Regions from separate parts of the Sebaldella termitidis ATCC 33386 genome, predicted to be linked through region 2. Evidence: riboswitches for the same ligand, from Rfam matches in the RefSeq annotation. Region 2 holds a riboswitch; the other holds the start of a gene.

Region 1 (4,443 bases), 2.0 Mb from region 2:
GATAGAAACAGGGATAAAGTACAAATTTGAAGGAAACCAGGCTGTTTTATTCAGCGTCTACAATGAATATGAGAAAGATGAAAAATCACCGGCTCAAGTACAGGCTTACAGCTATGATGAATGGCAGTTAAGACTTGCTTATGAGAAAAAATTCAATAACGGTGTATTCGTATCTCCTTTTGTAAGAATAGGAATAGATAAGAGTGAAAAAACAGTTCTTGGTTATGATAATGATAATAAGTTAAGAAACAGATACGGAGCAAAAATGGGATATACTGCAGAAAACGGTATAGGTGTGTATGGTGAAGCATATTATCAGGATGAAGAAATGCAGACTGCTTCAGGAGTGAAAATGAATGAAAGAGATAAAGTATTCCTTAAGCTTGGTGTAGATTACACATTCTAAGTAAAAATGCCGAATGATTTATTTAAATATATTCAATAAAACCGTCTGGAATTATTCCATGCGGTTTTTTTAGGTAAGGTAAAAATACAGCAGTAATAATTTGACAGAGGATCAAAAGAAAAGATAAAATATTATAATCAGATAATGAGTTTTTTATCTAAAAATAGCTCCGGAAAAATTTAGAAATAAAAGCAGAAAAATTATATATATGAAGGTGGAAAGATGCAGTGGATTATTTTGATAGGTGATGAAAATTTTGATATTAGCAGCATAAAGGCTATAGAGCATTATGAAAGTATAAATTGCTATGATGTGGATGAAGGCAGGTATTGTGTAGATTATGGGAAAGACCATATTTTCTATGATTTGGATAATCTGACTGATGATTATGAAGAAGATGAGCTTTTGAAAATTCCGTTTAAAAATCCCCGCTTTATTGTGATGGTTTATACATCAAAAGAGCTTATGAAAAAAATATTGCAGCAGGATAATTATTTACGTAATATTTATGTGGATAATGACCATGAATGTATTCTTCCGATTGAAAAATTTATTGAAATCGGTATGCCGGTTGACTGGGGAAAATGTTAATTTTGAAAAAAAAGAAGGAACTGAATTTTTTGATATGGAAAAATAAAATTTATCAGAATGTCTTAAATGGATCAATGAATAAAAAAACAGCAATGAAAATGGGAGTCAGCCGTGAAAAATAAGAAGATGAATGAAAAATGGAAAGAAATAGGGATATTATTAGCAAATGATCCAAAAATAAAAATTCCTTGTCCTGTCTGTAAATATAAACAGCTTGAAGTAACAGATATCAATGCAGAGAGCGAGATTGATACAACTTTATTTGAAAGAATTATATTTTGTTCTAATTGCAACGGAAGAATTTATTTGAGAATGCATCATAAAAATAAGTAGTTTAGAGGATAAAAATTGAAAAAAGGAAAAATATATCAATAATTTTATTTTATCCTTATTTTCACGTAAAAAAGATATCAACCCTTGATTATTTCATATACAAATCATCTCATTCATGCTATAGTAAAGAAAAAAGGGAGAAAATATGATTTCTAAAATATTAAAATGCATTGCACAGGAAGATGTACTGAGAATTCTTAATCTGATTAACTGCAAAAAGACAATAAGCGAGGATGAGCTAAATGAAGTACTGAATATGCCGAGCTTTGAAATACATAAGCATATAAAAGAGCTGATTAATCTGGAAGTCATTATCGACAGGGAAATAGACAGAAAAGAAGTTTATTTTTTTAACAGTGCTTTTGTAAAGAAGTTTAAGTTTTTTGAAGTATTAATGAACGAACTTGAAAATGAGAATTTATATGTTCTGGATATGAGAAATCTGAGAAAATAATCTGAACAGATAAAAGTCATTACATTAAAACAAATAATCAAAAAAATTTGACATTTGTATTTTTTTATGAGTATAATATGTTGTCAATTGAATATCGGTAGGTGAGGTTAACTCAAGGGATACGGATTGCTGCCGCGGGAAGATGGAGACATTTTTTCGTTTTGGTATGAGCAGTCTAGGTCGATTCAAGGCTTAGAATAATGCAATTTCATTGCCCTGAGAAGCTAAAACTCGTACGATACTGTAATAGTAAACTTCGCCGTCTTTATGTGGGCGTTTTTTTATTTATAAATATTAAATTCAGGAGGTGGAAGAAATGCCGGAAGAACCCAGTAAGAATATAGAGCACAGGAGAATTACATATAATATAAGTATTTGCATGGAAAGTGGAAGGATTTCTTCCATCATATTGTAATGAAATAAATTTTTGGAAAATTATTGTATGAAATTCTTCAAGGCTTTATATTTTTGAGACATAGATTAAAAATAATAGCTTTGGAGGTAGGACAATGAAAAAAAGAGAAAATTTTCTGTCTTTTTCTGCTGCAGATCTGTTTAGATATGCAGAAATGGACATGAACGAGGTATATGAAGGATTAGAAAGCAGCAGCAGAGGTTTGAGCGAAGAGGAAGCTGAGGACAGACTTGAAATATTCGGTTTGAACGAAGTAAAGCATAATAAACAGGAAACATGGATAACACAGTTATCAAAAGCTTTTATAAATCCCTTTGTAGTTGTATTAATGCTACTTGCGGGAGTTTCTTTCATAACGGACGTATTTATGGAAACACAGGGTAAAAAAGACTGGACAACAGTTATAATAATAGGTCTTATGGTAGGTATCAGCGGAATGCTGAGATTTGTTCAGGAAATGAGATCCGGGAAAGAGGCAGAGAAGCTGAAAGCGCTTGTTCATAATACAAGTGATGTGCTGCGTAAGGATGGGAACAGACAGGAAATTCCGATGAAAAATGTGGTGCCGGGTGATATTGTAAGGCTTGCGGCAGGGGATATAATTCCCGGTGATTTGAGAATAATATATTCAAAGGATTTATTTTTAAGTCAGTCTATGCTTACAGGAGAAGCAGAGCCTGCTGAAAAATATAATGTTATAAAAAATCCGGATGAAAAGAAAACAGTCCTTGAGCTGGATAATATATGTTTTATGGGAACAAACGTAGTCAGCGGAAGCGGAATTGCAATAGTTGTCAATACAGGAAACAGAACATATTTTGGTTCTATGGCAAAAAGTCTTGCGGAAAAAAGACCTGAGACTAGCTTTGACAAAGGCGTAAACAGTGTAAGCTGGCTTTTGATAAAATTTATGCTTGTAATGATACCGCTGGTATTCTTAATAAACGGAATAATAAAAGGCGACTGGCTGAGTGCATTTTTATTTGCTGTTTCTATAGCCGTGGGACTGACTCCCGAGATGCTTCCTATGATAGTTACCACTAACCTTGCCAAAGGCGCGGTTTTTATGTCAAAGCATAAAACAGTAGTAAAAAGTCTGAATTCGATACAGAATTTTGGTGCTATGGATGTACTTTGTACTGATAAGACAGGAACTCTGACACAGGATAAAATTGTACTTGAAAAGCATCTTGATGTACACGGTAATGAAAATGACAATGTTCTAAAGCATGCTTATCTGAACAGCTACTACCAGACAGGACTCAAAAATCTTATGGATCTGGCAGTTATAGAATATGGAAATGAAATAGGACTGGAAAAAATACAGGATAAATATGAAAAAGTAGATGAAATACCATTTGATTTTGCAAGAAGAAGAATGTCAGTGGTAATAAAGGATAAAAGCGGGAAAACGCAGATGGTAACAAAAGGTGCAATAGAAGAAATGCTTTCGATATGCAGTCATACTGTTTATAACGGCAGAGCAATAGAGCTTACTGATAACATAAAGGATGAAGTAAGAAAAAATGCAATAGAGCTGAATGAGGACGGTATGAGGGTAATAGGAGTGGCACAGAAAACGAATCCGAGAAGTGAAGGGCTGTTCAGTGTGGAAGATGAGAAAAATATGCTCCTGATGGGATACATAGGCTTTCTCGATCCTCCTAAAGACAGTGCGGCAAAAGCAATACAGGCGCTTCATGAGTACGGTGTCAGCATAAAGGTGCTTACAGGTGATAATGAAATAGTAACAAAAAAAATATGTAAAGAAGTAGGAATAAAAGCAGAAAAAATAATTCTTGGGGTAGAGGTAGAAGAGCTTAGTGAGCTACAGCTGGAAAATATTGTGGAGGAAACTACAATATTTGCAAAATTATCTCCGCTTCAAAAATCAAGAGTGGTAAAGGCGCTTCAGAGAAGAGGGCATACAGTAGGATATATGGGTGACGGTATCAATGATGCACCGGCGCTGAAAGACGCAGATGTAGGAATATCTGTCGATACAGCCGTAGAAATAGCAAAAGAATCTGCTGATATTATTCTTCTGGAAAAAAGTCTTATGGTGCTTGAAGAAGGAGTAATAGAAGGAAGAAGAACTTTCGGAAATATAATAAAATATATAAAAATGACTGCGAGCTCAAATTTCGGTAACATGTTCAGTGTACTTGTGGCAAGTATATTTTTGCCTTTTCTGCCAATGCTTCCGATACATATACTTATACAAAATCTTATTTATGATATTTC
Region 2 (4,443 bases):
CTCCGGTAAGAGAAGACTGACTGATAAATAAATCCTTGGCTTTTAGAATTCTCATATCTGCCGGAATCATATCTCCGGCAGCAAGATGGATTATATCTCCCACTACAACCTCATCCAGAGATATTTCTGTTTTCCCGTTATTATCTCTTTCTACACATGTTGTAGTAGTAATCATTTCCAGTAATTTTTGGGCTGCATTTCCAGAACGTGTTTCCTGAGTAAAACGAAGCAGTCCGCTTATAATTACCATTGTTATGATAATTATCAATGTTAAAAAATCAGCTTCGTCTGCATGGTTATTCATTACGGGAATCAAAATATCCATAACAAATGATATTGTTGCAAGAAACAGGAGAATCATAGTAAAAGGATTTATAAAAGCATTAAAAATTCTATGTATAAGTGACTTTTGATTTTGATATGCTATTTTATTATCCCCAAATATTTCCCTTTGTTTTTCAATATTCTCATTTTTTAATCCAGTATCAGAAGTTCCTAATTTTTTTAAAAGATCTGTGCTTTCTATACCAGCAAGAAATTTTAGTTTTGTGGAAATATTGTTATTAAAAACATTTTCCTGAGTTTTCATTTTGTTATTTTTCATTTTCTTTCCTCCTCTAAAGTGTAATTGTTTTAGAAGAGTGAAATTTTCATAGAAACGGAATGAGTGAATAAAGAGCGTTTTGCCTGCTGTTTATCACCATATGTTTTATAAAATTTTCACTCCTGCATAATTCGCCTTCATTCATTTTCTCATTCACCGCCTTTCAGATAAAAAAATTATATATTATATTTTACAAACAGGTTAACTATTTTTTATAAAGTTCAAATTTATTTATAGCTGTAATATTTATAATGCAGATACATATCCAGCAAAATATTGCGCCGGTAAGAAAATTACTTCTGAAAAGAATTGAAAATCCGGCCAAAGCCCATATAAGACCACAGATGACAAATAAAACCCCGATATTATAACAAAGTCCTTTTATATTAATTTTTTCTTTTTCACTGGAACTGAGGTTTTTAAACCCGTTAATTTTATCCTTTATTTTCAATGTAAAAAATAAAAAACTAATAAAAATCATAATAAAAGACATTACATAACATATATACATAATTGACCACTCCTTTTTAATTATCAAATAACTGCCATTTTACCACTGAAACATCCGGCTCTATAGTCAGTCTGGAAGCAATTTTTTCAATATAACTGTCATTTTTTTCCTGTGATAAAATTCCAGCCACTATTGTTACATTTTTCTTCTCTGTTTCATCAATACTGTTCAGAGAATGCAGCAATAGGTTTTTATCTTTATCAATACAGTTTATTAGTAATATCCGGATATTATTTTCTATTTTAGGCTTACAAATAATTACTATTTCATACTCAAGGTCACCATTTTTACTATGTTTAGCAGAAAATGCATATTTATCAATTTTGTTCCCAATCGGACGGAGTAAAAGATGACATATTAATATAAATCCTGTTCCTATTACTGCCTCTGTTATGTTACCCATCCCGCAAAAACTGCCAATTGCAGCAGAACACCATAATGTTGCGGCGGTGTTAAGACCTCTTACATTTACGCTGTCTTTCATAATAACCCCGGCTCCCAAAAATCCTATTCCACTGACAATATAAGCTGATATCCTTGCATCTGCTCCGTTTCCTATTCGAATAGATAAAATACAAAAGAGAGTTGCCCCCAGCGATACAAGGGCGTTAGTACGTAAACCCGCCATTCTTTGACGCCATTGTCTCTCCAGCCCTATTAAAGTTCCTAAAATAACTGATAAAGATAATTGCATTAATAAATTCATCATTTTTCTCACCTCCGGTTAGAATTTAAATTTAAAATAAAAAAGATCCGTTAAAACACGAATCCAAAAAAACATATGTATATTTATACAATGCAGTTTATCGTTCAAGTTTTAACTTCATAGGGCAATGAAATTACATTATTCTGAGCCTTATTCGACCCAGACTGTTCAGACCTGCTAAAAATGTCTCCATCTTTTCGCGGCAGTAATCCTTATCCCTATGTTAGCCTCACCTACCGATTATACTAACAAAAAATCCTATTCTGTAAAAATAAAAAAAGTTCGTCAAAACACGAACTAAAAATTACAAATCACTATAAAATGTAATCATCGTTCAAGTTTTAACTTCATAAGGCAATGAAATTGCATTATTCTGAGCCTTATTCGACCCAGACTGTTCAGACCTGCTAAAAATGTCTCCATCTTTTCGCGGCAGCAATCCTTATCCTTATGTTAGCCTCACCTACCGATTTTTCTCAGTATACACCTGAGATATTTTTTTGTCAAGATTTTTTTTATACAAAAAAATTATTATTTTATTCAAGTGTAGTATTTATCTTGAAAAAAATATTTTATTTTATTTACAAAATATATGGTAAAAGTATTAACTATATGTCAGATATGAAATCAAATTATGCTAACATTAGAAAATATCTTATTATATCTGTTATAGATGGTTGAAAGAAAATATTATTATCTATGTCAGGCGGAATACATCAGAAAATAAAGATTTGTAATCCGCATTGCTATATCCGCTCCTTTTAGAGTAACTTACCCATCCAAATATAGAAAAAGTACGTAAAAGAGGTGCTTTATTGTACAGATAAACTTATAGACCGGCAATGATTTTATTATAGTCGATAAACACGTATGGCAAATCATTAATTATTCTGTTTTTATGCCAGTCCAGATATTCTTGATGAGGGTTAACAGATTCATTCCTCCAGTGATTTTTCACAAATTTATATCCGTCCGTCATGCTATATTTCATAAACAAATTAAACTTTGGAATCCAATATTTATCGATTATATTTGCTTGCCTGTATCCTTTTAAATATGTTGTTAAAAATGATTCTGCAAATTCTGTACGCTCTTTTTCTGGCTTTGAACGTCCGAATATTTGTACCATAAAAAAAAGAGTACGTGCAATATCATTGGCATACCAGTCAAATCGGCAGTCATCAAAATCAAATAGTTTAATATGATCATTATCAACAAAAAAGTTATATAAATGTATATCGCTGTGAATTATTCCATAAGTATCCTTTGATACTGGAAGGGCCTGAATTTCAGTATAGTATCTTCGTTCAAACAGCTGAATATCTTCATCCGAAATCAATTCATCCCTGCAAAATGTATTGTCATCTCTGTTAACACACCATTCAAACTTTTGTTTTATTAGATTTTTGCTGTATTCTTTTGTTAATCTATGCATATTTCCCATTAATATACCTAGATCAAAAAATAATTTGTCATTAAATTCCATTGGGTTATTACAGTCAGCGATTTTACCATTCGCTTTTTCAAATAAACATAAAATATAGCTTTTATCATCAGCCTGAATAATTTCATAAAGATTATTATTGATACTTTTTATAGGCTTAACTATATTATTTAGCTTATTCGTTAAATAATTTACCCAGTGTAATTCAAAATCTATATGTGATTTTTTTTGGCTGCTGTATTCTGATACCCTTAATATAAAAGGAACTTGCTCTATTTCTATTTCAAATATTAAGTTTGCGGAATTCCCCAAAATGTTTTCATTTACCACTTTAGCATTATAAAGTGATTCAGCGTGCTGTAATAATAATTTATTATTTTTACTCATATATTTTCTCCTGTTAAAAATATAAATTTTTTCAATATACAAATATACTATAAAAGAGTATTATACCATGACTTATATAAGAAAAATAGGAATATATCCAAATTAAAAAATTAGAAAATAATAACAAGCAAGATAAAAAAAATTGACAATATCTTTTTATTTGTGTTATTATTCGTATAACCGGTTTAACGAATATAAAGAATGGAGAAAAATATGGAAATGTTTATAAAAGGATTTAATTCTATAATGGATATTTTTTTTAAAATGACTTGGTTAAATGATTTGTCTGGGCTTATAGTACAAAAATTACTAAGACTTGACTTAGCTTCTCAAATAGGTGGAAGTATTCAGTTTTTTATATTTGATACTATAAAAATATTTATATTATTGACATTATTAATATATGGGATTTCTTATATACAAAGCTATTTTCCGCCCGAAAGAACTAAAAAATTATTAGGAAATATGAAAGGAATTAAAGGTAGAATAGTAGGAGCTTTATTAGGAACGATAACACCTTTCTGCAGCTGTTCGAGCATTCCTATTTTTATAGGATTTACAGCTTCAGGATTATCATTAGGAACTACTTTTTCATTTTTAATTTCCTCACCATTAGTGGATCTCGGAAGTTTTTTGTTATTAATGTCTTTTTTTGGATTTAAGATAGCGTTTGTATATGTTTTAGTGGGATTAGTACTGGCTGTTGCAGGCGGTGGTATAATAGACCATTTAAATTTAGAATCACAGGTAGAGGAATATGTGAGGGAAATGCCTGATGTTGATGGTGAGCT

Evidence for each region. A riboswitch is a leader RNA that binds a small molecule or an ion and turns the genes downstream of it on or off. The one in region 2 is predicted to bind magnesium.
Region 1: it holds a riboswitch for magnesium, as region 2 does, so the genes downstream of both, mgtA (magnesium-translocating P-type ATPase) here and STERM_RS12595 (MgtC/SapB family protein) in region 2, are expected to answer to the same signal.

The regions. Positions count from the first base shown of each region.
Region 1 is NC_013517.1:757,795-762,237, forward strand. It holds gene STERM_RS03455 (OmpG family monomeric porin) at 1-406, shown strand, start outside; gene STERM_RS03460 (hypothetical protein) at 629-997, shown strand; gene STERM_RS03465 (hypothetical protein) at 1,109-1,330, shown strand; gene STERM_RS03470 (helix-turn-helix transcriptional regulator) at 1,476-1,784, shown strand; M-box (ykoK) riboswitch at 1,871-2,036, shown strand; gene mgtA (magnesium-translocating P-type ATPase) at 2,294-4,443, shown strand, end outside.
Region 2 is NC_013517.1:2,724,450-2,728,892, reverse strand. It holds gene mgtA (magnesium-translocating P-type ATPase) at 1-604, opposite strand, end outside; gene STERM_RS22840 (DUF3784 domain-containing protein) at 810-1,097, opposite strand; gene STERM_RS12595 (MgtC/SapB family protein) at 1,132-1,824, opposite strand; M-box (ykoK) riboswitch at 1,910-2,069, opposite strand; M-box (ykoK) riboswitch at 2,141-2,299, opposite strand; gene STERM_RS12590 (phosphotransferase enzyme family protein) at 2,651-3,652, opposite strand; gene STERM_RS12585 (permease) at 3,866-4,443, shown strand, end outside.